DNA from 4 places in the Bradyrhizobium sp. TM233 genome. Region 4 is predicted to be linked to each of the others. Evidence: predicted binding sites of a transcription regulator. Region 4 holds the regulator's gene; each other region holds the start of a gene.
What was found. The regulator LexA, encoded in region 4, represses DNA repair genes until DNA is damaged. The targets are predictions, from matches to a motif close to TGTTCNNNNTGTGTTCNG.

Region 1 (7,361 bases), on a different contig from region 4:
AGGCGAGGCAGCGCAGGTCTCCGTCTTGACGATGACCAAAACGAGAAGCAATCGATGACCACCGTTTTTCTGTCCGGCTCTCGAAAGATTGCCCGTATCGGCAATGAGGTTCGCAGCCGGCTGGAAAATATGGTCCAGAATGGGCTGACGATCATCACTGGCGATGCCAATGGTGCAGACAAGGCCATGCAGTCATGTCTGCACGAGTTGGGCTATTCCGACGTGACGGTCTATTTCGTTGGAACTGCGCCGCGGAACAACGTCGGAAGTTGGCCGACCCGAAACGTCGTTGCCGACGCGAAGTTGCAGGGACGGGATTTTTACGCCCAAAAGGATCGAGAGATGGCTAGGGCCGCCGATCTCGGCTTTGTCCTGTGGGACGGGAAGAGTCCCGGCTCGGTCCAGAACATGCTGTGGCTCGCCGCGCGAAAAAAGCCGGTCGTCGTCTACGTCGCTCCCGAAAAACAATTCTACAACTTCAGAAGTGAGAACGAGCTGGTCGATCTTCTCAGCAGTTGCGATGACGAAACTCTGGACGATCTTGCTCGGAAAATTTCGCTGCCCGACCGCTTGAAGAAGGCGAACCGAACTCAGCAAGCATTCAATCTCTGAGGCTGCAGCAGATGACGAGGTTTTTCAGCTCGGGCTTGTGGTCGGTCGTGTGCGCGTGATCTACGGGATGCGCCTCCGGGTGATGCTACCGGGGCGAGTATAGTAGGATCTTGGAGGGCCGCGATAACTGACTTGGTTTGAGTAGCGCCATCGAACTGGAGTGCGAAGTTTAGGAAGGGCAATAGTTGCCCTCGATTGCGTCGAACGCGTCTTCTGGTCCGCTGCTAGGACGTCGTCGGTTTACGAACAGTCCAGTGGCGTTGAATCATTATTTGCTCCTCTGAATGGATATCTTTGGGAGTGAAAGTGACTTTGAGTAGTCGCGTTGGCAGATATAGCTCCTCCCTGAGCGTATCGATTAGATCTGACCGATATGTTCGCGAGTAACGAATCGGCGAGCTCGCCCATTCATCGTTAATTCGAAGGGCGTTGATGCCGCCAATATAAATGGCGTCGACGAGAGTTCCGGCTGGATCATCCTTTGTCGATATTGTCACCGCGAGATCATGGTCCTTCCCGGGCACTGCATAAAAGTCACTGGAAGTAGCCGTCAGTGCTCTTGCGATAAAATCGAAGCTATCTGCAAGCGCCGAATGTCTCTGCAGTTCAAAGACTTCATCGAAGTGGCGGCTCTTTACAGCGCTACGCAACTTTCCGTTGCTGTCGAAATAGATCTCGAAAAGCATGCCATCCAGGATCGCCTTGCGTTTGTCGACGGCATAGCCGTTCGTCGTGCTTACGAAGTTTTGCAAGAAGTAGATCGAATCGCGCGCGCTTCCGCATGCCGCTTGATAGATATTCCGGCCAATCACGAAGAGGCTGTTCTTTTCCATCGTCTGCACGGACGTCTTATCTAGCAGACGAAGTGCCGAGTTTTGTGAGTACCAATTATGAGTTTTTAAGCCAGAAATGATTTGGTGAGACGTTATCGCCGGATCGATGACGAAGAGGCGATCTGCGAGAGCGGTATCGTCATAGTCGTCTATAAGTTTGCCGAGGCTAAGATTGAAGTAGAACTCGCCCGAGAGTGATGTGTGTTCCCAAGACGTTTGCCGTCCCTTGCTTGCGGCGGCAACCGTATTTCGGACGCGCTTGAACATTGTTTCGATCGAGCAGTCGGCCGCGTCAATATGGTCCAAGAGAGCTGCGGTATAGGTGCCATTCCGTCCTTCGCCGTCGTAGGCTACTTCCCCCGGCGACGTAGCAAATCCGATGATCGTGCCCTTCGGGGCATAGACGGACGCGAGACCTCGCACCCCAGGGCTGCGATGCCACTTGCGCTCCCAAGGATTGCTTCGACACGCATCGAGAATTATGATTCTCGTAGCAGAGTTCGACTTCGCCAGGGCATCGACAACTTTGTCTAATGAGAGCGAGCTGTGTTTCGCGTCGTCCTCGGTTTCCATGTCTGTATCAATTGCAATTAAGTAGTTGGTGCCTTCAATCTGCATCCCATGCCCGGCAAAGAAGAAGAGCGCGACTTCATGGGTTTCTATGAATGTTCGGAACGTCTTGATCTGCTTATCCATCTCCTTGGCGGTGCAGTCTAAGGCAACGGTGACCTCAAAGCCGTAGCCTTTCAACTTGGCGCCAAGATCGGCTGCATCGTTGACCGGGTTCTTCAGGTCGTTTCCGTCTGGATAGCTCGAGTTACCGATCACCAGCGCGGCCATTGATCTCTTCAAAGCAATTCTCCAGGGAATGATTTTTGAGGGACAAGGGATCCGGCGTCGGGATTACCTTGCGCGGTGCGGAGCTTAATTCGAGGGAAGTAAACAAACAAAAACGGCCGGATCTTCCGATCCGGCCGTCCCGCAAAACTCTTACCGGCTAAGCCTACGCCACGCGACGCAACCTAGCCCCCGCCCAATTCTGGAAAGACTTAGCTGGCCTTCTTCGCCGGTGCGGCCGTCGGGCCGACCTTTTTCTGGATGGCGCGCTTCAGCTCGAGGGCGCGGGGCGACAGAAGGTCGGCCTTGGCCTTGAGCAGGAAAGCGTCGAGACCGCCATTGTGGTCGACGCTCTTGACCGCGTTGGTGGAGACGCGCAGGCGCACGTTGCGCTCCAGGGCTTCGCTGATGAACGTCACGTTGACGAGGTTCGGCAGGAAGCGGCGCTTGGTCTTGATGTTGGAGTGGCTGACCTTGTGGCCGACGAGGGGGCCCTTGGCCGTCAGTTCGCAGCGGCGAGACATGGTAGAAATCCTTAAGTTTCGAACCCCTAACGAGTGCGGCCGCCATTCTGGGCGCCACGGGGGCTAATTCTTCGTCCTTGCAGGGAGCGGGCGGACGTATAGGGGGGAAGGGGCGGGCAGTCAAGGTTTTGGACGGTCTTTTGGGGCCGCGCCCCGGCGGAGGCGCGCGAAGGGGCCGTCGTTATCACGGAAGGTGCCCCCAGAGGAAGAAAGCCCTCACCCGCGCTTCGCGCGACCTCTCCCGCAAGCGGGAGAGGTTTTAGAGCCCGCGGCTACCCCTCAATCACCAAAACGGCAATGTTTGTCGCGCCTTACCATCACATAAAGGGCGTATTCGCGCCTGAAGACTCCGGTGGAGTTCCCGGTTCGACACGCTCCGACACATTGCTCGCCGCGGTTTTTGGCTTAAGTAACAACCGTCGCGCCCCGATTGGATTGTTTCGTGCTCACAACGTCCCCTTTTGCGCCAGAACAGCGCTCAGTCCGCCCGCGCCTTGCCGGCTGGCTGGCGGCGCTTTGCGGTCTGGCTGTGGCCTGGGGCGCGGTGCCGGCGGCGGCGCAGGGCAAGCTCGAGGCGCAATATGAGGCCTCGCTGGCCGGCATTCCCGTCGGCAAGGGCGGCTGGAATATCGACATCCAGGACGATGTGTTCTCGGCAGCGGCTGCGGGCGGCACCTCGGGGCTGCTGAAGTCGTTCACGGGCGGGTCCGGCACCGGCGCCAGCCAAGGGCGCATCGTCAACGGCGCGCTGGTGGCGACCGGCTATCAGGCCTCCACCACCACCTCGAAGAAGACCGAAGAGATCCGCATCACGCTCGACAAGGGCAATGTGAAGGATTTTGCCATTCTGCCGGAGCCGCCGGTCGATCCCGACCGTATCGTCGTCACCGACGCGCACCGCCGCGGCGTCTGGGACCCCATGACGGCCTCGCTGCTGCGCGTGCCCGGCAATGGCGACCCTGTTACGCCGGAGGCCTGCCACAACTCGGCCCCGGTGTTCGACGGCCGCATGCGCTACGATCTCAAGCTCGATTTCAAGCGCATGGAGAACGTGAAGGCGGAGAAGGGCTATCACGGCCCGGTGGTGGTCTGTTCGCTCTATTTCGTGCCCGTCGCCGGCTACATCCCCGACCGCCCCGTGATCAAATACCTCGCCGCCCAACGCAACATCGAGATCGCCTTCGCCCCCGTCGCCGGCACCCGCGTCCTGGTCCCGTTCTGGCTGAAAGTGCCGACCCCCTTGGGGCCGGCCATGCTGGAAGCGACCAGCTTCATCACCACGGCCCAGCCGCCAAGGGTGGCGAAGACGCAGTAGGGCTGTCGCGCCTCTGTCCGCGTCATTCCGGGTTCGCGCCAAGAGGCGCGCCCGGAATGACGGCGGGATTTGAGCTAAAAGAAAATGCAATTATTTCAACCACTTAAATACTGTGCATGGGGTTGTTTTCGCAAAAAATGGTCCCGGCGGCTGGTTCCCGGAATCCATTTGACTCCTCCCCGATTCTGATTCGACTCCGCGCCGTCCCCAACTTAAGGGTTTGCGCCATCGAAAGGTCACTTGTACGGCGGCGCAAAACTCCATCTAGTTGCAGCCAATAAGACTCCCGCGACATGTTGCGTGAACGGAACATGACTCCAGGAGGAGTCAGCGATTCGGCCGCGATTCGTTCTAGAGTCGTTCCGAAGCTTAAGACAAACGGGAAAAGCGTCGCAAAGTGAGACAGTTGCGCGAGGTTTGGGGAGGCGCCGGATGCTCCGCTGCCACGTCCCGTCACCCTGAGGTGGCCGCTTCTTCAGCGGCCCTCGAAGGATGACGGGCTGATGGGGGCGGATCAGCCCCGAGCCCCGCCCCCGCCCAGACAGCACTGACATTCGCCCTATCAGCCACTACCTAATCCCCCAGATGCCCTTTTCCTCCTCCCCCTTCGCTTCCGAGCGCGCGCCGTCCGATCGCGTGCCTGGCGCCGGCGTCACTGCGGTGCTCGGGCCGACCAACACCGGCAAGACCCATCTCGCCATCGAGCGGATGCTGGCGCACCCTTCCGGCATGATCGGGCTGCCGCTGCGCCTCTTGGCGCGCGAGGTCTACAACAAGATCGCGAGCCGGGTCGGCAGCGAAGCGGTCGCGCTGGTCACCGGCGAAGAGAAGATCAAGCCGAAGAGCCCGCGCTATTGGGTCTCGACCGTCGAGGCGATGCCGCGCGACCTCGACGTCTCCTTCCTCGCCGTCGACGAGGTCCAGATCGCTAGCGATCTCGAACGCGGCCACGTCTTCACCGATCGCATCCTCAACCGCCGCGGCCGCGACGAGACGCTGCTCTTGGGCGCCGCCACCATGCGCCCGATCATCGAGCGGCTGTTGCCGGGCGTCTCCATGATCACGCGGCCGCGCCTGTCGCAGCTGGAATTCGCCGGCGACCGCAAGATCACGCGCCAGCCGCGCCGCACCGCCATCGTCGCGTTCTCGGCCGATGAGGTCTACGCCATCGCCGAGCTGATCCGCCGCCAGCATGGCGGCGCCGCCGTGGTGCTGGGCTCGCTCAGCCCACGCACCCGCAATGCGCAGGTGGCGATGTTCCAGAACGGCGATGTCGATTATCTCGTCGCCACCGACGCCGTCGGCATGGGCCTCAATCTCGACGTCGACCACGTCGCCTTCGCCTCCGACCGCAAGTTCGACGGCTACCAGTTCCGCCGGCTGACGCCGTCCGAATTCGCGCAGATTGCGGGGCGCGCCGGCCGCGCCACGCGCAACGGCACTTTCGGCACCACCGGCCGCTGCGCGCCGTTCGAGCCCGAGCTCGTCAACGCGCTGCAGAACCACACCTTCGATCCCGTGAAGATGCTGCAATGGCGCAACGCCAGGCTGGATTTCTCCTCGCTCGGCGCGCTCCAGGTGTCCCTGAACCTCGCCCCCGGCCATGAGGCGCTGACGCGCGCGCCCGTCGCCGAGGACATGCGCGTGCTCGACCACGCCGCCCGCGACGCCGAGGTGCGCGATGTCGCGCATGGCAAGGCGGCCGTGGAGCGGCTGTGGGAGGCCTGCCAGGTCCCGGACTATCGAAAATTGTCGCCGGCGGCCCATGCCGAGCTGGTGACCACGCTGTACGGCTTCCTGATGCGGAAGGGATGCATCCCCGACGCCTGGTTCGAGGCCCAGGTCACCCAGGCCGACCGCGTCGACGGCGACATCGACACGCTGTCGGCCCGGATCGCGCAGATCCGCACCTGGACCTTCGTCGCCAACCGCCCGGACTGGCTGAAAGACCCCGAACGCTGGCAGGGGATCGCCCGCGAGGTCGAAAATAAATTATCGGATGCGCTCCATGAACGCTTGACTGAGCGTTTCGTTGATCGCCGGACCAGTGTATTGATGCGCCGCCTGCGGGAGAACACGAGCTTGAATACTGAAATCGGCAAGACCGGCGAAGTCATCGTCGAAGGCCATGTCATCGGCCGCCTCGACGGCTTCACCTTTGCACCGGATGCGGCGGAAGCTGGTTCGGATGCGAAAGCCTTGCAGGCTGCAGCGCAAGCGGTGCTCGCCGGCGAGATCAACACGCGCGCCGAAAAGCTCGGCAACGCGCCGGACGATCAGTTCGTGCTGACCTCGGAAGGCACCATCCGCTGGACCGGCGACGCCGTGGCGCGGCTGTCTGCCGCAGAGGACGCGCTGCATCCGCGCATCCGCATCATCTCGGACGAGCGTCTCACCGGGGCGCCGCGCGAAAAAGTGCAGGCCCGGCTCGAGCTCTGGCTCAAGACCCATGTCGAGAAGCTGCTCGGGCCGATGTTCGAGCTCTCCAAGGCCGAGGACGTCACCGGCATCGCCCGCGGCATCGCCTATCAGCTGGTCGAGGCGCTCGGCGTGCTGGAGCGGCCCAAGATCGCCAACGAGCTGAAGGATCTCGACCAGCCCTCGCGCGCGGTGCTGCGCAAATACGGCGTCCGTTTCGGCGCCTATCACATCTATTTCCCCGGCCTTTTGAAGCCCGCCGCGCGTGCGCTCGCAGCGCTCTTGTGGGCGCTGAAGCAGGACAATGTCGATCTGTCCTCGCTGTCGGGCGCGCAGCATCTCGCTTCGTCCGGCCGCACTTCGTTCCCGGTCGACAAGGCGCTGCCGCGCGATGCCTATCGCGTGCTCGGCTACAAGCAGGCCGGCGAACGTGCCGTGCGCGTCGACATCCTGGAGCGCCTTGCCGATCTGATCCGCCCGGCGCTGGCCTGGCGCGAGAACGCGTCCGGCGAAAAGCCGGCCGGCGCCTTCGACGGCCGCAGTTTCGTGGTGACGCAGGCGATGACCTCGCTCACGGGATCTGCCGGCGAGGATTTCGCCTCGGTGCTGCGCGCTCTCGGCTATCGCATGGAGAAGCGTCCGCCGCTGCCGCAAAAGCCTGTCGTGGCCGCGACCGTCGCGGCCGAGACGCCGCCGGCTGAAGGCACCGCGGAGACCTCGACCGAGACCGCGGCGGAGGCCGTTGCCGGCCTGCCGGCGGAGCCCTCCACCGAAGCGGTCGCCGAGCCGGTCACCGTCGAAGATGCGCCCGGCATGGAGCTG
Region 2 (7,361 bases), 120 kb from region 4:
CCGTCCTGGGTGCGGCGGATTTCAGGATCCTTGCCGAGATTTCCAACCAGAATGACCTTGTTGACGCTTCCCGCCATCGCCGCTCTCCACTCCGAATGCCACTGAATTTCCTAAGGCCGAGCGCGCTATTCGCGTTCCTCTGCGCCTTGTTGAGACGACCCTATACGCTTGCAGCGCCGCTCAGCCCGTCACCCCCAAGGTTATCCCCATATATAGCACCGACCGGCGATTTGTTCCAGATTTGTTCCTGCAGACATTACTGCCAAATGTGGAGACGGGGTGGCGCCTAAATGGCGCTGTGATGGCAAATGGAGATGGAACCAAACCGGGTTCCCGTGAATGATAAAAACCACTTAACATTCATTAAGTTAAGGGCAGGTCGATTGCTCCTAGCTGTTGCGCTCCGGTCACGGACTTTGCCGCCCAATCGAGCTATCGTCGTGCCTGGAATTGATGCAATGGGCCTCGCGCCTGATCGTCCGCCTTGGGGAACTCAGAGAGGCGGACACGACTGGGGAGATTACAATGAAGAAGATTCTGATTGGCTTTGCTGGCGCGGTTGCGCTGACCCTCTCGGCTCCGGCCGGTGCTGCAGACCTTGGGGCCCGTCCCTATACAAAGGCGCCGATCGCGCCCCCCGCTCCGATCTATACCTGGACCGGCTTCTATGTCGGCGTGCAGGGCGGCGGTGCCTGGGGCCGCAGCGACGAAACCTTCTTTGGCGCTCCGAACACGGCGATCTTTGCCGGAACTCAGAACTACGACACCACCGGCGGATTTGTCGGCGGCGTGTTCGGCTACAATTGGCAGGCGGCCAACTGGGTGTTCGGCATCGAGGGCGACTATCATTGGGCTGACATCAACGGCCGTTCTGCCGAGATCAATGCCGGCCTCGGCGACACCTACTTCACGAGAATCCGTGGCTTCGGCGACATCAAGGGCCGTCTCGGCTATTCCACCGGTCCCGCTCTCTTGTTCGTCAGCGGCGGCGCTGCAGTCGGCGACATTCAGCACCGCTACGATGGCATCCCCGGAAACGTCTTCATCCAGAACAACACCCGCTGGGGTTGGACCGTCGGCGCCGGCGCGGAATACATGTTCGCTCCGAACTGGTCGGCCAAGGTCGAATACAACTATATCGATTTCGGCAAGAGCACGATCCAGTACTCCGCCGTGCCCACCAATCGCTCCGAGTGGACCGATACCGTTCACACGGTCAAGGCAGGTGTGAACTATCACTTCAACTGGGGTGCGCCGGTCGCCGCGCGCTACTGATATCTATCTGACATCATTGAAGTCTAAGGCCGGCCTCGCGCCGGCCTTTTTCGTTTGGCGCGACACGAACCGGAGGCAATGAGTCAGTAACCATCACCTTTTCGACCGCTGTGGCTTTTCGGAGACACAACTTGCGGCTTTGGTGGTGTAAGTACGGCGTCAGTTGGGCCGTTGAGTCCGCTGCCCTTCCGGGAACGGAAGGCAACAACAGAAACTGGGACTGGGATTAGTTGAAATGAAGAAGGTTTTGTTGGCTTCGGCCTGTCTGTTCGCTCTCGCTGCGCCCGCCTCGGCGGCCGATCTCGCAGCCCGCCCCTACACCAAGGCTCCGATCGCTCCGGCAGCGGCCGTCTACAACTGGACCGGCTTCTACCTCGGTATCGTCGGTGGCGGCGCCTGGGAAAACGCTTCCGGCGACCCGAAGATGAAGGGTGGCTTCGTCGGCGGCACCGCCGGCTACAACTGGCAGACCGGCAACGTCGTGTTCGGCATCGAGGCCGATGGCTCCTGGGCTGACGTCAGCGCCTCGGCGAGCGCTCTCGGCATCACCGTGTCGTCCAAGACCGACGCGCTCGGCACCGTCCGCGGCCGCATCGGCTGGGCCGTCAACAACGTGCTGTTCTACGGCACCGGTGGTTACGCCTGGATCGACAACAAGGTCAGCGTCAGCGCGCTCGGCGTGACCGTCTCCGACAGCAAGTTCCACTCGGGCTGGACCGTCGGCGCCGGCGTCGAGGCGTTCTTCGCTCCGCAGTGGTCGGTCAAGGGCGAGTACCTCTATCGCAGCCTCGGTGGCGAGACCTACTTCTCCGGTCTCGGCGCTCCGATCACCACCGGCACGCTCAACTTCCACACCGTGCAGGTCGGCGTGAACTACCACTTCGGCGCCCCGGTGGTTGCCAAGTACTGATCTGCGAAGTACTGATCACTACCGACGTCACATCGTCACGAAAGGCCGGCCTTGCGCCGGCCTTTTTGTTTTTGCGCCCCAACCCGCTCGCTCGCTAGCATTTTGCTGGAGATGTGGTGTCCGGGTGACACAACCTTTGGCTTTAATGGTGTAAAGCAATGACATTAGTCGGGTCATAGCTCCGCTGGCTCTTCCGCTTTCCGGAAGGTCAGAAAGAGAAACGGAACTGGGGAATGGATATGAAGAAGCTTTTGCTGGCTTCGGCCGGTTTGTTCGCACTCAGCGCGTTGGCACCGGCCTCGGCGGCCGATTTGGCGGCCCGCCCCTACACCAAGGCTCCAGTCGCACCGATCGCGATGTACAATTGGAGCGGTTTCTACATCGGTATCAACGGCGGCGGCGCCTCGAGCCGCAACTGCTGGGACGTCAACAACATCTTCGGTGTTGCGGGTCCGGACACGGCTGAAGGCTGTCACAATGCGACCGGCGGCGTCGTCGGCGGACAGGTCGGTTATCGCTGGCAGTCGGCCAACTGGGTGTTCGGTCTTGAAGCCCAGGGCGACTGGGCCAACCTGAAGGGCTCGAATACGAGCTTGGTGCTTGGGCCGCTGGTCAACCAGACCAAGATCGACGCGCTTGGCCTGTTCACCGGCCAGGTCGGCTATGCCTGGAACAACGTGCTCTGGTACGTGAAGGGTGGCGCGGCCGTCACGCACGCCAAATATAACGGCCTGGTGGGCGGCGTGGTGCTCGACAGCGCAAGCGAGACGCGCTGGGGTGGCGCGGTCGGCACCGGCATCGAATTCGGTTTCGCACCGAACTGGTCCGTGGCGATCGAATACGACCATCTGTTCATGGGCAAGCGCAACAACTCGTTCACGATCCTCGGCGTCAACGACCGTATCGACCGTATCAAGCAGGACGTCGACATGGGCACCGTTCGCCTCAACTACACCTTCGGCGGCCCCGTGGTCGCCCGGTATTGATCTGAAGTCCTGATCGCTATCGACGTCCCATCGTCACGAAAGGCCGGCCTTGCGCCGGCCTTTTTGTTTTCGCGGCACCTTGCCGCGCAGTTCCGCAAAGCAACTGCTGCCAGATGCCGCCAGCGCGCCAACATTCCGTTGACGATTCGCAAGTCCCACTGGAAATCCGTCTCCGTTCTTCCTACGTTCGCTGACAACCCCATCGGCGCCGATCCCGGTTCCGGGCGAGCGCGCCTTTATTATTGGCGCGGTCGCGCACCCATGGGATTCCTTGAGGGCAACTCGGATGGATGAAGTGATCAAGGCGAAGCGCCAACAACAGAACGCGGGCTCCAGCCTGCGCGCAATTACGATCCGTGGCGCGCGCGAGCACAACCTCAAGAACATCGACGTCGAGATTCCCCGCGACAAGCTGGTGGTGTTCACCGGCCTCTCCGGCTCCGGCAAATCCTCGCTCGCCTTCGACACCATCTACGCCGAGGGCCAGCGCCGCTACGTCGAATCGCTGTCGGCCTATGCGCGCCAGTTCCTGGAGATGATGCAGAAGCCTGACGTCGACCAGATCGACGGCCTGTCGCCGGCGATCTCGATCGAACAGAAGACGACCTCGAAGAACCCGCGCTCCACCGTCGGCACCGTCACCGAGATCTACGACTACATGCGGCTCTTGTGGGCGCGCGTCGGCGTGCCCTATTCGCCGGCCACGGGCCTGCCGATCGAAAGCCAGACCGTCTCGCAGATGGTCGACCGCGTGCTGGCGCTGCCCGAGGGCACCCGCCTGTATCTGCTCGCCCCCGTCGTGCGCGGCCGCAAGGGCGAGTACCGCAAGGAGCTCGCCGAATGGCTCAAGAAGGGCTTTCAGCGCGTCAAGATCGACGGCACCTTCCATGAGCTCAGCGAGGCGCCGACGCTCGACAAGAAATTCCCGCACGACATCGACGTCGTGGTCGACCGCATCGTGGTGCGCGCCGACATCGGCCAGCGCCTCGCCGAGAGCTTTGAGACCGCGCTGAAGCTCGCCGAGGGTCTTGCCGTCGTCGAGTTCGCCGACGCGCCGGCGGCAGCTCCCGCCGAGGAAAAGAAGAAGACCGCCAAGATCCACGACAAGAGCGGACCCGAGCGCATCCTGTTCTCGGAAAAGTTCGCCTGCCCGGTCTCCGGCTTCACCATTCCCGAGGTCGAGCCGCGCCTGTTCTCGTTCAACAATCCCTACGGCGCGTGTCCTGCCTGCGGCGGCCTCGGCGTCGAGCAGCATGTCGACGAAGATCTCGTCATCCCCGACAAGGAGCTCGCGATCGGCAAGGGCGCGATCGCGCCCTGGGCCAAGTCGTCGTCGCCCTATTACGTGCAGACGCTGACCGCGCTCGGCAAGCACTACAAGTTCACGCTGACCACCAAGTGGAAGGACCTGGCCAAGAAGACGAAAGACGCCATCCTCCACGGCTCCGGCGAGGACGAGATCAAGTTCTCCTACGAGGACGGGGTGCGCTCCTACGACACCAAGAAGCCGTTCGAAGGCGTCATCACCAACATCAACCGCCGCTATCGCGAGACCGAGAGCGAGTGGGCGCGCGAGGAGCTCGCCAAGTATTTCCACGACGTGCCCTGCGAGGGCTGCAAGGGCTTTCGGCTCAAGCCTGAGGCGCTCTGCGTCAAGATCGGCGGCAAGCATATCGGCGAGATTTCCGAGCTATCCGTGAAGGGCGCCGGTGCATGGTTCGAGACCGTGCCTGCGGCGCTGAACGCGCAGCAGAACGAGATCGCGGGCCGCATCCTGAAGGAGATCCGCGAGCGCCTCACCTTCCTGCTCGACGTCGGCCTCAACTACCTCACCCTCTCCCGCTCCTCCGGCACGCTCTCCGGCGGCGAGAGCCAGCGCATCCGCCTGGCCTCGCAGATCGGCTCGGGGCTGACCGGCGTGCTCTACGTGCTGGACGAGCCCTCGATCGGCCTGCACCAGCGCGACAACGCGCGCCTGCTCGACACCCTCAAGCGGCTGCGCGACCTCGGCAACACCGTGATCGTGGTCGAGCATGACGAGGACGCCATCCTGCTCGCCGACCACGTGCTCGACATCGGCCCCGGCGCCGGCATGCATGGCGGCAACATCATTGCCGAAGGCACGCCCGCCGAGATCATGCGCAATCCGAAATCGCTGACCGGCAAGTACCTGACCGGCGAGCTCGAGGTCGAGGTGCCGGAGCGGCGGCCGCCGAACCATCGCCGCACCATCAAGGTGGTGAATGCGCGCGGCAACAATCTCAAGAACGTCACCGCCGAAATTCCGCTCGGCCTGTTCACCGCCGTCACCGGCGTGTCCGGCGGCGGCAAGTCGACGCTGCTGATCGACACGCTCTACAAGGCCATCGCCCGCAAGCTGAACAATGCCAGCGAGGGTGCCGCCCCGCACGACCGTATTGAGGGCCTCGAGCACATCGACAAGATCATCGACATCGACCAGTCGCCGATCGGCCGCACGCCGCGCTCCAACCCCGCGACCTATACCGGCGCCTTCACGCCGATCCGCGAATGGTTCGCCGGCCTGCCCGAGTCCAAGGCGCGCGGTTACGAGCCCGGCCGCTTCTCCTTCAACGTCAAGGGCGGCCGCTGCGAAGCGTGCCAGGGCGACGGCGTCATCAAGATCGAGATGCACTTCCTGCCCGACGTCTACGTCACCTGCGACGTCTGCAAGGGCAAGCGCTACAACCGCGAGACGCTGGAGGTCCTGTTCAAGGGCAAGTCCATCGCCGACGTGCTCGACATGACCGTCGAGGAAGCCGCCGAGTTCTTCAAGGCGGTGCCGCGCGTGCGCGAGACTTTTCAGACCCTGCACCGCGTCGGCCTCGACTACATCCATGTCGGTCAGCAAGCGACGACGCTCTCGGGCGGCGAAGCCCAGCGCGTCAAGCTCGCCAAGGAATTGTCAAAACGCGCCACCGGCCGCACGCTCTACATCCTGGACGAGCCCACCACCGGCCTGCACTTCCACGACGTCAAGAAGCTGCTGGAGGTGCTGCACGAGCTGGTCGCGCAGGGCAACACGGTCGTCGTCATCGAGCACAATCTCGAAGTCATCAAGACCGCCGACTGGGTCATCGACCTAGGCCCCGAAGGCGGCGACGGCGGCGGCGAGATCGTGGCCTGGGGCCCGCCGGAAGACATCGCCAAGGCGCCGCGCAGCTATACGGGCAAGTTTCTGGAGCCGGTGCTGAAGAAGGCGAGGAAGCCGAAGCGAAGGAGCACGAGCCAGGCGGCGGAGTAGCAGCCTCTCCCCCGGCTTCCCATTATGTCATTTGCTCGTCGCCGGGGCCAAGAACTCCGGCGGCACTGTATCGGTCAGCCAGACCCCATTGTCGGCGCGATAGAACTTGAAACCGCGCGCATACATGCCGCCGGCATCGACCTTGAAGATGTGGGGCTTGCCATGGCGCTGCCCCACTTGCCGCGCGGTCTCCTCATCGGAGGACAGGTGCACTTGTTGGCGCGCCTGCGGTTTCAAGCCCTCCGCGAGGATCGCTTCGACAAATCGCGTCGCCGTCCCGTGGTAGAGGACTGAGGGCGGTTCTTGGGGTGGCAAGCCGAGCTCCACCGATACAGAGTGCCCTTGGGCGGCCCGGATCTTCAGTCCGTCGGCTGATAGCGAAAATCGCTTCTTGTCGCTGCTTGCGACGACGCCGAGCAGGTCAGCTCGGTCAAACATCGTCCCTGTTGCATTGGCTTTCTCAAGCAATTCGTCAATATTGACCCAGCCCTCGGCACTGAGCGTCAAGCCGATCTCATCGGGCTTGTGTCGCAGCACGAAGCTCAAGAACTTGCTAAGTTGAATCTGATCGACCGGCATCTTTGTCTTCCTGCTTCCGTCTTGTACATCCGGCCACTTAGCTCGACCAGACTCCCCTTCTCCATGCCCTACACCCTCGCCATCTTCGATCTCGACGGCACGCTGGCCGACAGCTTTCCGTGGTTCCTGCGCACCGTCAACGACATCGCGGACCGCTTCGGCTTTCGCCGGGTCCGGGATGAGGACGTCGAGCGACTGCGGCACGCCTCGACGCGCGAGATCCTCAGCCACCTTGAAGTACCCTTGTGGAAGCTACCGGCAATCGCGCGGCATGCGCGGCGGCTGAAGGGAGAGGCAGCTAGCGAGATCCCGCTGTTTGCGGGGGGCGAGACCATGCTGCGGACGCTGG
Region 3 (7,361 bases), on a different contig from region 4:
ATCGCAATCCGCATGGCCTGCTCCTGGAACAGGGGCACACCCAATGTCTTGTGCAGCACCTTATAGAGTTCGTCCGGCTCTCCAAACTCAGGCGACGGAGCCGGATAATTTTCCTTCTCCTCACCATTCCGCCGCCGCAGATACGGATGCACCATGTCGCCCTGGATCGGCCCGGGGCGCACGATCGCGACTTCGATGACGAGGTCGTAGAAGGTCCGCGGCTTCAGGCGCGGCAGCATGTTCATCTGCGCGCGGCTCTCGACCTGGAACACGCCGAGCGATTCTCCTCGCTGCAGCATCTGATAAACTTCGTCGTCATCTTTCGACTTGATATCCGCAAGCTCGTAACGTTTCCCCTTGTGGTCTGCAATCAGATCAAAACATTTGCGGATGCAGGTCAGCATGCCCAGCGCCAGCACGTCGACCTTCATCATGTTGAGCGCGTCGACGTCGTCCTTGTCCCATTCAATAAAAGTGCGGTCGTCCATCGCGGCGTTGCCGATGGGGACATAGGTGTCGAGCCGGTCTTGCGTCAGCACATAGCCGCCGACATGCTGGGAGAGATGGCGCGGGAATTCGATCAGCTCGGCCGCAAGCTCGACCGCGAGGTTGATCATGGGATTGTTGGGATCGAGCCCGGCCTGCCTGACCTGCATGTCGTTGAGGCCCTTGCCCCAGCTGCCCCAGACGGTGTCGGCCAGCGCGGCGGTGACGTCCTCGGTCAGGCCCAGCGCCTTGCCGACGTCGCGGATAGCGCTGCGCGGGCGATAGTGGATGACGGTGGCGATGATCGCGGCGCGATGGCGGCCGTAGCGGCGATAGACATATTGCATCACCTCCTCGCGCCGCGAATGCTCGAAATCGACGTCGATGTCGGGCGGCTCCAGCCGCTCCTTGGAGATGAAGCGCTCGAACAACAGATCGACCTTGGTCGGGTCGACCGAGGTGATGCCGAGCACGTAGCACACGGCCGAGTTCGCCGCCGACCCACGCCCCTGGCACAGGATGTTCTGGCTGCGCGCGTAGTGCACGATGTCGTGCACGGTGAGGAAGTAATGCGCGTATTTCAGCTCGGCGATCAGCGCGAGCTCTTTCTTGAGCGTCGCGCGCAGCTTTGCGTCAATGTTCTCGATGCCACCAAAATATTTGTCGACGCCCGCCCAGGTCAAATCCTCCAGATGCCCTTGCGCGGTCTTGCCCGGCGGCACCGGCTCATCCGGATACTGGTATTTGAGCTGGTCGAGCGTAAATTCGATGCGATCGGCAAACCGCATGGTTTCCGCGATTGCCCCGGGGAAGTCGCGGAACAGCCGCGCCATTTCTCGCGGTGTTTTCAGAAACCGCTCGGCATTGGCTTCCAGCTTCTTTCCGACCGCCTCGATCGTGGTCTTTTCCCGAATGCAGGTCAGCACATCCTGAAGCGGACGGCGGCCGGGATCGTGATAGAGCACCTCGTTGGTCGCGAGCAGCGGCACTTTTGCTTTGGCTGCGAGATCATCCAGCTGTGCCAGCCGGCGCCGGTCGTCGCCACGATAGATCAGGCTCGCCGCCAGCCATACGCCCTCGGCGCGGCTTGCCCTGAGCTTTGAAAGCACATCCAGCGCCTGCGCCGGCTCGAAACGATACGGCAGCGTCAGGACCAGGAGCTGGCCTTCCGAGAATTCGAGGAGATCGGCGAAGGTGAGACGGCATTCGCCCTTCTCGATCCGCGTGATGTCGTCGCCGCGCTTGCCCCGGGTGAGGAGCTGACAGAGCCGGCCATAAGCGGCGCGGTCGCGCGGATAGACCAGAATGTCAGGCGTGCCGTCGATGAAAACGATACGCGCACCGATCAGCAGTTTCGGCTTGTGCAGCACCTTGTCATTGTCGAGCTCATTCCAGGCCCGCACCACGCCGGCGAGCGTGTTGTGGTCGGCGATGCCGATCGCGGGAATGCCGAGCCTGCTCGCCTGATGCACATAGGCGCGCGGATCCGAGCCGCCGCGCAGGAAGGAGAAATTGGTGGTGATGCCGATCTCGGCATAAGCGGGCGTGTTCATGCGAAGAGACCGTGGACATACCATTTCGCGGGAATGGACTCGCCCGCATCGTCAATCAGCTCGTCGTAGAGCCCGTCGCGAAAGATCCAGAACCGCAGGCCTTCGGCGTCCTCAATGCGGAAATAATCCCGCGTCAGTTGCCTGCCGTCCTGCCGCCACCATTCCATGGCGATGCGCTCGGGCCCTTCGACCCGCACCACCGCATGCTTCGCGCGCCGCCAGGTGAATTGATGCGGCGGACCGTCCGGCACGGTCGCGAACGGTACCGTGACCAGTTCCGGCTTGTCGAATAGCCTTAGGGGGCGCAGCGGCGGCTCGCTTTTGGTCCGCGCCGGCCATTCGGCCTGCAGGGCGGCGGCGAGATGATGCTGCGCCGGGGCGGCCAGCACGGCGCATTCGGGGATATGAGTATCCTCAGGCAGGTGCACGACGACGCGCTTTCCGCCGATGCGCGCGGCGATGCGGTCGATCAGGGCGGCAAGCTCGTCATTGTCGTGGACATGGGCGTCGAGATCGCGCTGCTCCTGCACCACGATCTCGGTGCGGCTCGCCGACAGGCGCACCATGTCGAAGCCGAAACCGGGATCGAGGGGATCGGCGAGCGCATCGAGGCGCTCGCGAAACAGCCGGTCGATCACGGCGCTTCGCGTCACCGGCCGCCCGGTCTCGACCATGATCGCGCGCACCACGCCGTCGGTGCGGAAAAACGCGGCTTCCAGCCGGCGGGCGCCCTTGCCCTGCTTCTCCATGGAGGCAATCAGCGTATCGGCGAGCCGCGACAACGTCATGGCGATCATGGTGTCGGTCGCGATCGGCTCGGCGAAACGCTTCTCGACGATGTAATCGGGCAACGGCTTGCGCGGATTGATCGGCGCATCGCCCTGCCCCAGCGCATGCGCGAGCAGCGTGGAGAACCGCGCTCCGAACCGCGCCGTGATCTCGCTCGGTGAGCGCGCGGCGACGTCGCCGATGGTCTTGAGGCCGGCGCGGCGCAGGCCGGTGGTGATGGCTTCGCCCGCACCGAGCGCGGACACCGGAAATTGGCTGATCGCCGCCGCCTCCCCGCCATCGGCAACGATGCTGCCCGAGGCCTGCCGCGTCAGCGTGCGCGCGCAGACCGAGGTGCCGGCGATCGCCGCGCCGACGGCAAAGCCCTGGCGGGCGAGCGCACGAACCAGCGTCGTTAGCAGCGCAGCTTCGCCGCCGAACAGATGCGCGCAGCCGGTGATGTCCAGGAACAGCCCGTGCGGCGGATCGAGCGCCACCAGCGGCGTGAAGCGGTCGCACCAGTCGGCGATGTCGCTGAGCGTCTTCGCATCGGCCACGACATCGGCGTCGAAGACTTTCAAGTCCGGGCACATCGCCCGCGCATTGGCCAGGGGCTGGCCTATGTACAGGCCGAGGCGCTCGGCGGCCTCGTCCAGCGCATGGATCACCAGCGCATTGTTCTCCTTGATGACGACGATGCTCGGCTCATTATTGGTTTTACCCAGCCCGGCGCTGCCAAAGAACCGCTGGATCCGGTCGATGGGCAGGCGTGGCAGCCACAGGCTGAGAATACGTCGACGGTTCACTGAACTGGCACTCATCACACTTCCATTCCATGATCCACCGGCCGCACGGGCCATGACGATTGCGTAACAACTCGGCATCGAAGCGCGGCGCGCCCCAGGCACTCCATGCCGGCCCCGGTGGTGAATGCGCGGCGCGCAGCATCCACCGTGTCTCCGCCGTCGAAGGCAGCGGCTGCGCCGCCATCCGCAGCATCAGGCCGGTGACGCCGGAGCCTTGCGCGGCCAGCGTCAGCTTGCGGCTCGCCACGAGATCGAACTGCCTGGTCTCGCCCCAGAGCTCGAGCACGACGGCGCCCAGCGCATCGCAGGCAAGCGCATCAGCCGAGGTGCGCAGCGCGCTCTCGACATCGGCGGCGCGCACCATCACCACGCGGCGCGGATCGAGGCCGAGCTCGGCGAGCCCGCTCATCGACAGCGCGCCTGCCTCTATCACTGAAAAATCCTGCCGCACCCACAGCAGCGGCCGCTGCGCCGAGACGCGCCCGGCAAGCCCCATGACGAAGCCGGTCGCGGCCGTCCCCTGAGACCCAGCGCAAAACACCTCGTGGATCGCCGCGCGCGCGAGCCCGCCCTTCAGCGCGTCGTCGGCTTCGCTGTGACCGAGCGCGACGCGATCGTGCGGATGCACGACCGCCGCCGTCTCGATGCGCTCGATCTGGCCGCGCAAGGTCGCAAGCGCGCTGATGCGTGCGCCGCTCATGTCGCCGCTCCTTCAGGGGTGATTGCCGATGGCTCTCAAAAAGAGAACCAGCGGCTGGCTCATTTGTTCATGATATGTTCTAATATAAAGCTAACGGCGCGCGGAGAGTCAATCGAATTGGCGCGCAACTGGATTCATGAGCTGAATCAAAGGGATTCCAAGATGGACGTACAACGCAAACTGGAAATCCTGGCGGACGCCGCCAAATACGACGCGTCCTGCGCCTCCAGCGGCACGGAGAAGCGGGATTCCAGCGACGGCAAGGGCATGGGCTCGACCGCGCCCGGGATGGGCATCTGCCATTCCTACGCGCCGGATGGACGCTGCATCTCACTGCTCAAGGTGCTGCTGACCAACGCCTGCAATTACGATTGCCTCTATTGCGTCAACCGCGCCTCCTCCAACGTGCCGCGCGCCCGCTTCACCGTCGACGAGGTGGTGAAGCTCACGCTCGACTTCTACCGGCGCAACTACATCGAGGGACTGTTTCTCTCCTCCGGCATCATCCGCAGCCCCGACTACACCATGGAGCAGGTGGTGAGCGTCGCGCGAAAGCTGCGCGAGGAGCATCACTTCCGCGGCTATATTCATCTCAAGACCATTCCCGAGGCCGACGATGCGCTGATCGCGGAAGCCGGCAAATACGCCGATCGTCTCTCCATCAACATCGAGATGCCCGAGGAGACGAGCCTGCAGCAATTCGCGCCGGAGAAGGACGTGCGCGCGATCCGCCGCACCATGGGCCGGCTGCGGCTGAAGCTGGACGAGGCCGAGGAAGGCCGCAGCGCGAAGACCAGGGCAAAGCCGCAGCGCTTCGCGCCGGCGGGCCAAAGCACGCAGATGATCGTCGGTGCTGATGCTGCCTCCGACCACACCATTCTCCACACCAGCGCCAATCTCTACGGCGCCTACCGCCTGCGGCGCGTCTATTACTCCGCCTTCAGCCCGATCCCAGATGCGAGCCGCTCTTTGCCTCTGGTGCAGCCGCCGCTGCTGCGCGAGCACCGGCTCTACCAGGCCGACTGGCTGATGCGATTCTACGGTTTCGACGTTGCGGAGATCGTCGACGACAGCGCGATGCTGCCGCTCGACATCGATCCGAAACTCGCCTGGGCGCTGCGCCATCGCGACCGCTTCCCGCTCGACGTCAACCGCGCCAGCCGCGAGGAGCTGCTGCGCGTGCCGGGCTTCGGCACCAAGGCGGTCGAGCGCATCATCGCAACGCGGCGCACCACCACGATCCGCCTCTCTGATCTGGCGCGGCTGCACGTACCCCGCAACAAGGCGCTGCCGTTCATCGTCCTCAGCGACCACCGCCCCTCACCGCATCGCCTCGATGCGGCCGGGCTGATCGAACGCTTCAAGCCGAAGGCAACGCAATTGGGGTTTGGCTTCTGATGCAGTACATCACCCTCGATCATGAAACCGATTTCGACGGCTGGCGCAAAGCCGCGCGCAGCCTCGTGCTTCATCATGTGCAGCCCACCGATGTCACCTGGACCGTGCAGGGCGGCGAGGCGGAGTTGTTCGCACCGTCCGCGCCGTCTCCGATCCTCGAGGTGAACGAGGGCACCTTCAACGTATCAGGCAAATTCGTCGAGCTCGCCCAGGCCGCAATCCTGCACCGCGATATCCAGCGCTTTGCGATCCTCTATCGCTTGCTCTGGCGGTTGAAGGACAATCACGACCTCATCGAGGTCGCAACCGACCCTGACGTCGCGCAAATCATTGCGATGGCCCGCGCTGTCCATCGCGACGAGCACAAGATGCACGCCTTCGTCCGCTTCCGCGAGGTCGGTAGGGAACGCGAGGCGCATTACGTCGCCTGGTTCGAGCCGGAGCATCACATCGTCGAGCTCGCCGCCCCATTCTTCGCAAAACGCTTTGCCGACATGCCATGGTCGATCCTGACGCCGGACCTCTGCGCGCATTGGGACGGCCACGCGCTCGCGTTCACGCCAGGCGTCAGCAAGAGCGAAGCACCGGGCGAAGACCGGCTGGAGGAAACCTGGCGGCGCTATTACGCCAGCATCTTCAATCCGGCCCGGCTCAAGGTGAAGGCGATGCAGGCCGAGATGCCGAAGAAATATTGGAGGAACCTGCCCGAGGCCTCGATCATTAAGCCCTTGATCGAGGACGCCGAACGCATGACCGGCGCCATGATCGCCAATGCCGCAACCGATCCGCACAAGCCTCAGAAGCGGCCGGAGGCTCCGATGAAACGCAAGCCAGCTGCCGACGATCTCGAAGCGCTCCGCGAGGAGGCCGCGCATTGCCGCGCCTGCCATCTCTACAAGGACGCGACCCAGACCGTGTTCGGCGAGGGCCCGAGATCCGCCAACATCATGCTGGTCGGCGAGCAGCCCGGCGACAAGGAAGACCTCGCCGGCCATCCCTTCGTCGGCCCCGCCGGCCAGATGCTGGACCGCGCGCTGGAGGAAGCCGGCGTCGACCGCAAGAAGGTCTATGTCACCAACGCGGTGAAGCACTTCAAATTCGTGCCGCGCGGAAAGATCCGCCTGCACCAGAAGCCGAATACGCCGGAGATCAAAGCGTGCCGGCAATGGTTCGAACGGGAAGTCTTGGCAATCCAGCCCGATCTGATCGTGGCGATGGGCGCCACCGCCGCGCAAAGCGTGTTCGGCAAGATCACTCCCATCGGCAAGACCCGCGGCCGGCTCATCGACCTTCCCGACGGACGCAAGGCTTTGGTGACGGTGCACCCATCCTATCTGCTGCGGCTGCCCGATCCGGAAGCCAAGGTGCTGGAATATCAGCGCTTTGTCGAAGATTTGAAGATCGCTGCCGGCTTGCAGAAGAAAGCCGCGCGGGCCGCCTAAATACTGGCAGGAAAACGCCTTTCAACCGCCGCTTGTCATCCAGCCTTCAAATCCATCGCGGACAATACCCTTACTTCAAAGTTAAGGGGCGTCCAGACATGACCGATGTTGCATTCGACGGCGCGGTAGCCGATCCCGCGCCGATCCAGCCGGCCTCGCGGCCAAATCTCGACAAGGGCTTCAATCCGCTGACGATGATCCTGTTCTT
Region 4 (7,361 bases):
CCGCGGGTGCTACGCGACGTCCGCAAGGTCGACGGCTCGGTCCAGCAGTTCGGCCGCAGGATGCGCCTGCCGGTGGTGCTCGCCCCGGTCGGCGCACTCGAGATCTTCGATCCGGATGGCGCGGCGAGCGTCGCGCGCGCTGCCGGCACCTTCGGTGCGGCGCACATGCTGAGCTCGGTGTCCGAGCCCGGCCTGGAGCAGACTGCGGAAGCCGCGCCCGATGCGCTCCGGCTCTATCAGCTCTATGTCCGCGGCGACGACGCCTTTGTGGCCGATGTCGTCAGCCGGGCCGAGAAGAGCGCCTATGCCGGCTTCTGCCTGACCGTCGACACCGCCCATTACAGCCGTCGTGAACGTGACATCGCCAAGCGCTACGTCCGCGAGAGCCGCCTGCGTGCCACCGGCGGCGATTTCCAGAAGGGCCTGGAGTGGCGGACCGTGAAGATGATCAAGGACAAGTTCCGGATTCCGCTGATCCTGAAGGGCATCGCCACCGCCGAGGACGCCCAGATCGCGGTCGATCACGGTGTCGAATGGATCTACGTCTCCAACCATGGCGGCCGCCAGCTCGACCATGGCCGCGGCGCCATGCATGTGTTGCCCGAGATCGTCGAGGCCGTGAAGGGCCGCGCCAAGATCATGGTCGACGGCGGCATCTGTCGCGGCACCGACATCGTCAAGGCGATCGCGGCGGGCGCGGACATGGTCGGCATCGGCCGGCTGCAATGCTGGGCGCTGGCGGCGGCTGGCGAGGCCGGCGTCGCGCGGATGCTGGAGCTGCTGGAGGACGAGGTACTGCGCTGCCTCGGCCTTTTGGGCGCCACGTCATTCGCCGAGGTCGACAGATCCTGCCTGCATCCGGCGACCGCCACCAACGCACCGAGCGTGTTCAGTGCATTCCCGCTGTTCGACCACGATCCGTATCGATATTGATGAAAAGGACGCAATGACTTCGCTCACTCCCGGCAGCGCGGATGCGCTGCTGTTCGATCTCGGGCGCGTGGTGCTCGACATCGACTTCTCCAAGGCGATCGCCTGCTGGGCGGACCATGCCGGCTGCCAGCCCGAATCCATCGTCGCGCGCTATGTGCGTGACGAGGCCTACCGTCTGCACGAGGTCGGCAAGATCAGCGACGAGGATTATTTCGCCTCGCTGCGTGCATCGCTCGGCATCGGCATTTCGGACGCGCAGTTCCTGGAAGGCTGGAACGCGATCTTCGCCGGCGAGATGCCTGACATCGCCGAGCTGCTGCCGCGTGCGGCGAAGCAGATGCCGCTCTACGCCTTCTCCAACACCAACCGGCCGCATGTCGACTATTTCTCGAAGGAATATGGCGAACTGCTCGGCCATTTTCGCGCGCTGTATCTGTCGTCCAGCATCGGCCTGCGCAAACCGGACGCGGAAGCCTTCGACCACGTCGTCACCGCGATCGGCGTGCCCGCGGAGCGTATCGTGTTCTTCGACGATCTCGCCGAGAACATCGAAGGCGCGCGGGCATGCGGACTGACGGCAGTGCATGTGACGTCGCCACGCGACGTCGGAAACGCCTTGAAGGCATTGGGCATCTGACGATTTCCGCTGAGCGGGAGGCGCCAACGGAGGGCAAGTCTTCCGGAACCAATTTTGCCCGAAATAGGAACCAGAACGCTTTGTGCATTTTTGTACGGAGTTCCGGGAACGGAATGGCCCCTTCCGGACTCTTGAGTCCGCTGGGACTTCTACAACGGACTTATCGACGTGCTGGGCAAAACCTATCTCACCAAGCAAGCCTCTCTCCTGTTAGAGTTCGCGAGAACCACCTCGGATTCTGACCTTTCCGCCAAGCTGATCAGCAAGGCCGCCGACCTGAAATCCCAGGCCGATCCGCTGCCCGACAGGGATCAAGGCCCGAAGGCTCCCGACGTCGCGCTGGACGACGGGCCGGACCGGCCGACCGGGAGTTGAGCGATGCTGGCGGTGGCGCTCGTCATTCTCGTCCTCGCCATGGCCACCCTCCTGCCCATCTGTCTCGTTCTCTGGATCATGCCACACCAGGCCTGAATCTGCCTTCCATACTGGGCTGGGAAGCGGCAGGATAAATCGCGCCCGCTCCGCAATTTTGCCTCTGCCCCCGCGCTCGGCTAGAAGACTGTCGGAACATTTCGTCCGAACGTGCCGAGCAGGAGTTTCGCCGTGGCCTTGATGCCGGTTTCCGACGCCCTTGCTGCGGTGCTGGCGGGTGCAGAGCCGCTGCCTGCAGAGATGGTTTCGCTCGACGAAGCCTACCATCGCGTGCTCGCCCATGACGTCGCTGCGCGGCGCACCCAACCGCCCCAGGCGATGTCGGCGATGGACGGCTATGCCGTGCGCGCGGCCGACGCGGCGACCATCGATTCCAGGCTGACGATGATCGGTGAGGTCGCAGCGGGCCGTCCGTTCACGGGAAGGGTCGGCGCCGGCGAAGCCGTGCGGATCTTCACTGGCGGTGTCGTTCCCGACGGCGCGGATGCAGTCGTGATCCAGGAGGACACGATCGCCGAAGGCAAGCAAATAACGATCAAGGAAGCCGCGATCGTGGGTCGCCACATCCGCCCCGCCGGCGTCGATTTCCGCGAGGGTGACGTCCTCCTGCGCAAGGGAACCCGTCTGACAGAGCGCGATCTCGCCCTCGCCGCCGGCATGAATCACCCGCATCTCGCCGTTTGCCGCCGCCCGAGGGTCGCGATCCTTGCCACTGGCGACGAACTGGTGATGCCGGGCACCACACCCGGGCACGGCCAGATCGTCTATTCCAACGGCTACGCCCTGCACGCGCTCGCCCGCAGCGAGGGCGCCGAGACCATCGACCTCGGTGTTGCCGCCGATACGCTGGAGGCCACCACCGCCGGCATCCGCCGCGCGCGCGAAAGCGGCGCCGACATCCTGATCACGACCGGGGGCGCATCGGTCGGCGACCACGATCTGGTCCAGCAGGCGCTCAAGGACGAAGGCATCGCGATGGCGTTCTGGAAGATCGCGATGCGGCCCGGCAAGCCGATGATGCACGGACGGCTAGGGGCGATGGGCGTCATCGGCCTGCCCGGCAATCCCGTATCGTCCTACGTGTGCGCCTTCCTGTTCATGGTGCCGCTGATTCGGGCACTGTCGGGCCGTTCGGTTGTTCATCATCTTCGCGAGCGCGCCGTACTGGGCCGCGATCTCGGCGCCAACGACCAGCGCGAGGATTATCTGCGCGCGCGCCTGGAGCTGCGCGACGACGGCACCCTCGTCGCCCTTCCCGTCAGCCATCAAGACTCCTCTCTGCTTGCGAATCTTGCTGCAGCACAGGTACTTCTCGTGCGCGCACCGTTTGCGCCGAAGGCCGAGGCCGGCAGCCCCTGCGAGATGCTAAGGCTCCCCGTCTGAACTGCGCGGCCACACGCATTCCGTGAGTTTCGTTCTGTTCACGGTAAATTAAGCAGTTGCGGAACACATATCGAACATATAGTGTCCGTTCATGATTTGTTTCGAGCATGCAGTGGCTTATCGCTGAATTCATCGTCTCGGAATCGAACGACATCAACCGGGGGACTTTGGTCGAGATGTTAACGCGCAAACAATACGAGCTTCTGCGGTTCATCAGCGAACGCTTGAAGGAAAGCGGCGTGCCGCCGTCCTTCGACGAGATGAAGGATGCGCTCGACCTGCGCTCGAAATCAGGCATCCATCGCCTGATCACCGCGCTCGAGGAGCGCGGCTTCATCCGCCGCCTGCCCAACCGCGCCCGGGCCATCGAAGTGATCAAGCTACCCGAGCTCCAGGCTGCCGCCGGCAACCGACGCGGCTTCACGCCAAGCGTCATCGAAGGCAATCTCGGCAAGGTACGCGCGAGCTCCAGCCCGTCCGCAGACGAGGGCGAGCGGCCCGTTGCGGTGCCGGTGATGGGCCGCATCGCGGCCGGCACCCCGATCGAGGCATTGCAGACCCGCAGCCACACCATCAGCGTGCCGCCCGACATGCTCGGCTCCGGCGAACATTACGCGCTCGAAGTGCGCGGCGATTCCATGGTCGAGGCCGGCATCCTCGACGGCGACATGGCGCTGATCCAGCGCAACGAGAGCGCCGATACCGGCGACATCGTTGTGGCGCTGATCGACGACGAGGAAGCCACGCTCAAGCGCTTCCGTCGCCGCGGCGCCTCGATCGCGCTGGAGCCCGCCAATGCCGCTTACGAGGTGCGCATCCTGCCGCCGAACCGCGTGAAGATTCAGGGCAAGCTGATCGGGCTTTACCGCAAGTACTGATACCGGAAGTACTGATACCGGAAGTACTCGGCGCCTCGCGCGCGCCTTCGATCGGCCTCGCCGATCAGAGATTGGAGCGGATGATGGTCCGCTCCGGCTGGATAGTCTTTCTGGTTCTGCACAGATTATCCGGCCCCCTCCTTTCGCGACATCCTCGGCAGGCCGCTGCGAAGCAACATCGCTTCGCGGCCTTTCGAGTTCGAGGGGGGACAGCCCAATGCGCCAGATCGTTTGAGCGCAGCCGCAGCAACGCTGATGGCTCCTCAGCATCGCAAGCCGTTGTCGCGCAATCGCATCGCCATGTCGGCCAAGACACGGCCGCGAGCGCGCGACGACCGCAATGCAGTCGCGTAGCCATCGCAGCCGAGTTGGCGATACAGGCGGGTCTCTCGCCGGTCGTTTGATGCGCGCCTCCCAAATGCACGGAGGCCGGCTTTGTTCCTATCGAATTCGGAAAAGATGGAAAAGATAATGTGATCGGGGCTCGCGGATCCCAGCCGCAGATTTGCCTACAACGAAGCAGAGCGTTGCGTGTTTCAACTCTGACAGAGGCCTGCGCCTCCAAAAGAGGTGCGGGTCGCTATCTCTGCAATGAGGAGCACCCGATGTGTGACTATAGCCTGCATGCCGTCGCGACGCGCCCCGCAGAAGTCGGCGAGACGATCGTCACGACAACATTCCGCGGCACCTCGACGCGCGGCTTCGCCTCCGAAGCCGATCTCTCGGTCGCGGTCTGCCTGCTGCCGGGAACGGAGCTCGCCTTCGCCGACAACGTCCGTTACGACAACCGCTGGATCTGGACGCGCACCGTCAACTCCCGCGTCGGCAAGTTCGGCAAGATCGATCCGCACATTCCCGATCGCCATCATGATGCGATCGAATTCCCGGACGGCAAATCCGTGCTGGTGACGCAGCTCGTCGAGGGCCAGCGCGCAACCGTGCTGCAACTGCCGGTGACCCTGCCGATCGGCGAGCGCGAGCACAGGCCGCAGATCATCGCCGACAGTCGCCCGACGGTCACGCGACTGCCGATCGGCTGACGCCCTCCGGCCCGGCGGGTCCGGGGCCAGGATTGAAATGCCGTCGCCGGCCGATGCCGGCGAGCCCGGTGGGTTTTTGTTTCACGAAATTCGATCGGTGAGCGCCGCCGCCGCCGCACCTCGTCGCCGCACGAAGTTTGGGCCGTCCTGCCTGAATTTTGAACCTCCGCTCCGCAGCCAAATGACCGATGCTGTCGTGGTTTGAGGCGGCGGACACGCTCGATGAAAACCTTCATTCGCGTCGTTGAACTCTGGGTGCCTGACCGGACGCGCATGCGGCTGGAATTCGGCGGTGGCCTCTACGACGAAGGGCTGTCCGCGTTCAAGGCCGTCAGCGAAGAGCTGCACTTCGGATATGACGAGGGGCTTCCAGGCAAGGCCTGGGCCTCCGGCCATCCCGTCATCCTCACGAAATTCGCCAACTCCTATTTCAAGCGGACCGAGCAGGCCGTCGCGGCCGGCCTCACCTGCGGCGTGGCGGTGCCGGTGTTTGCAGGCGAATTCCTGCAAGCCGTGATGGTGCTGTTCTGCGGCGACGACGAGGCGCATGTCGGCGCGATCGAACTCTGGCACAACGATCCTGATCTCTCCCACGAGATGGGCCTCGTCGACGGCTATTACGGCGCAGCGGACATGTTCGAATTCAACTCCCGCCACACCAGGTTTCCTCGCGGCTTCGGCCTGCCCGGACGCACCTGGAAGGCGGGCCTGCCGCTGATCATCAAGGACCTGCACGACGCCAAGAGCTTCCTGCGCTGGGAGGACGCCGCCAAGGTCGGGATCAATCTGGGGGTCGGCGTGCCCTACCGAACCGGCACCGACCAAACCTGGGTTCTGACATTCCTCTCCGCGCAGGCAACGCCGATTGCGCGACGCTTCGAGATCTGGGTTCCGAACGAGGCACGTTCCGCGCTGGTCTTTCGCGCCGGCGATTGCAGCGCGCACACCGACCTTGCCGCGCTCTATGCGACCAAACTCATCGCCCGAGGCGAAGGCAGCATCGGCGGCGCCTGGGCCACTGGCATGCCGGCGCTCAACGACGATCTCACCCATGACGGCTCGATCGCCGGATCCGAGGCCTGCGCAGCCGGGCTGAACCGGATGGTGGCCCTGCCGGTCATCGGCAACGCAAGGCTCGAAGCCGTGCTGGCCTGGTATCTGTAATCGACCGCGTCAATCGTCGGCCTGCAAGTCGGTCTCCGATGGCGTTGCGTCGCGGTTGCGGGGAGCCGCCTTCGGCGCAAGGCTGCCGTCGAAATCACCTTCGCCGGCACCGGCCGGTAACCACGGACGGTTGGTGCCCCTCGCCCTCACCGCCTGAACCGAAAAGCCGTCGCCACGCTGCGTCAGGGCCAGCGCGCCCTGGCGAACGAGCCGCTGCCGATCCACTACCATCGCCGCACAATCGGGCGGCACGGGCCTTGACGTCACCACCAGCGCGGCCCGGCTGCAATCGTCCGCCAACGCGTCGATGCGCGAGGCCAGCGCGACCAGCCGTCCGTCCGCGAGCGGCGTCACGCAGCCCGACTCGTCGCACGATATGCCGCTCGCCAGCGCGCTACTGCCGGCATCGCGCGGATCGGCGTCGGCAGCCAACCACTCCTTGAGCAGGAAATTGTCCTTGCCCGCCCTGATCAGATGCAAACGCCCGTCCCCGCCCCGCACCGCGACGCTCGCGCCATCCCCGGCAATCAGGATATCGGGCTGCCGCACCGACAGCCCCCAGCCGATGGAAACCAGCAGCACCATGGCACCGCACCAGCGCAACGGCGTGCGCAACAGGCCCATCACGATGATCCCCAGGCTCGCTGCGATCAGCGGCGCGATGCCGAACGCCGGGATACGGCCGACCGCACCCGGCAATGCCGCCACCCAGCGCGAGACCGCGACCATCCAGTCGATCCCGATCCCCATCAGCCACCAGAACACGCCGTCGACCCCGAACGGCGCCGCGAGCAGGCCCAGCAGCCCCGCCGGCATCACCAGCGCCGAGACCACCGGCATCGCGCCGAGATTGGCGAGCACGCCGTAGGGCGTGACGCGGTGGAAGTGGAAGGC

Region 1: the regulator LexA is predicted to act here: its motif matches at 4,469-4,486, upstream of AABA86_RS27335 (helicase-related protein).
Region 2: the regulator LexA is predicted to act here: its motif matches at 3,345-3,362, upstream of uvrA (excinuclease ABC subunit UvrA).
Region 3: the regulator LexA is predicted to act here: its motif matches at 4,378-4,395, upstream of AABA86_RS16940 (ImuA family protein).

Annotation. Positions count from the first base shown of each region.
Region 1 covers NZ_BTIG01000017.1:187,900-195,260, forward strand. Annotated here, with positions in the region: gene AABA86_RS27310 (ComF family protein) at 1-58, shown strand, start outside; gene AABA86_RS27315 (hypothetical protein) at 55-612, shown strand; gene AABA86_RS27320 (caspase family protein) at 837-2,285, opposite strand; gene rpmB (50S ribosomal protein L28) at 2,495-2,806, opposite strand; gene AABA86_RS27330 (DUF3108 domain-containing protein) at 3,312-4,121, shown strand; gene AABA86_RS27335 (helicase-related protein) at 4,707-7,361, shown strand, end outside.
Region 2 covers NZ_BTIG01000008.1:456,221-463,581, reverse strand. Annotated here, with positions in the region: gene AABA86_RS20250 (single-stranded DNA-binding protein) at 1-77, opposite strand, end outside; gene AABA86_RS20245 (outer membrane protein) at 526-1,275, shown strand; gene AABA86_RS20240 (outer membrane protein) at 1,511-2,185, shown strand; gene AABA86_RS20235 (outer membrane protein) at 2,425-3,171, shown strand; gene uvrA (excinuclease ABC subunit UvrA) at 3,458-6,433, shown strand; gene AABA86_RS20225 (RNA 2'-phosphotransferase) at 6,461-7,012, opposite strand; gene AABA86_RS20220 (HAD family hydrolase) at 7,076-7,361, shown strand, end outside.
Region 3 covers NZ_BTIG01000007.1:490,640-498,000, forward strand. Annotated here, with positions in the region: gene AABA86_RS16930 (error-prone DNA polymerase) at 1-2,039, opposite strand, end outside; gene AABA86_RS16935 (Y-family DNA polymerase) at 2,036-3,628, opposite strand; gene AABA86_RS16940 (ImuA family protein) at 3,525-4,313, opposite strand; gene AABA86_RS16945 (putative DNA modification/repair radical SAM protein) at 4,476-5,711, shown strand; gene AABA86_RS16950 (UdgX family uracil-DNA binding protein) at 5,711-7,153, shown strand; gene AABA86_RS16955 (inorganic phosphate transporter) at 7,252-7,361, shown strand, end outside.
Region 4 covers NZ_BTIG01000008.1:338,088-345,448, reverse strand. Annotated here, with positions in the region: gene AABA86_RS19685 (alpha-hydroxy acid oxidase) at 1-933, shown strand, start outside; gene AABA86_RS19680 (HAD-IA family hydrolase) at 947-1,570, shown strand; gene AABA86_RS19675 (hypothetical protein) at 1,739-1,945, shown strand; gene AABA86_RS19670 (molybdopterin molybdotransferase MoeA) at 2,174-3,385, shown strand; gene lexA (transcriptional repressor LexA) at 3,562-4,263, shown strand; gene AABA86_RS19660 (hypothetical protein) at 4,869-5,303, shown strand; gene AABA86_RS19655 (GAF domain-containing protein) at 5,526-6,467, shown strand; gene AABA86_RS19650 (ComEC/Rec2 family competence protein) at 6,477-7,361, opposite strand, start outside.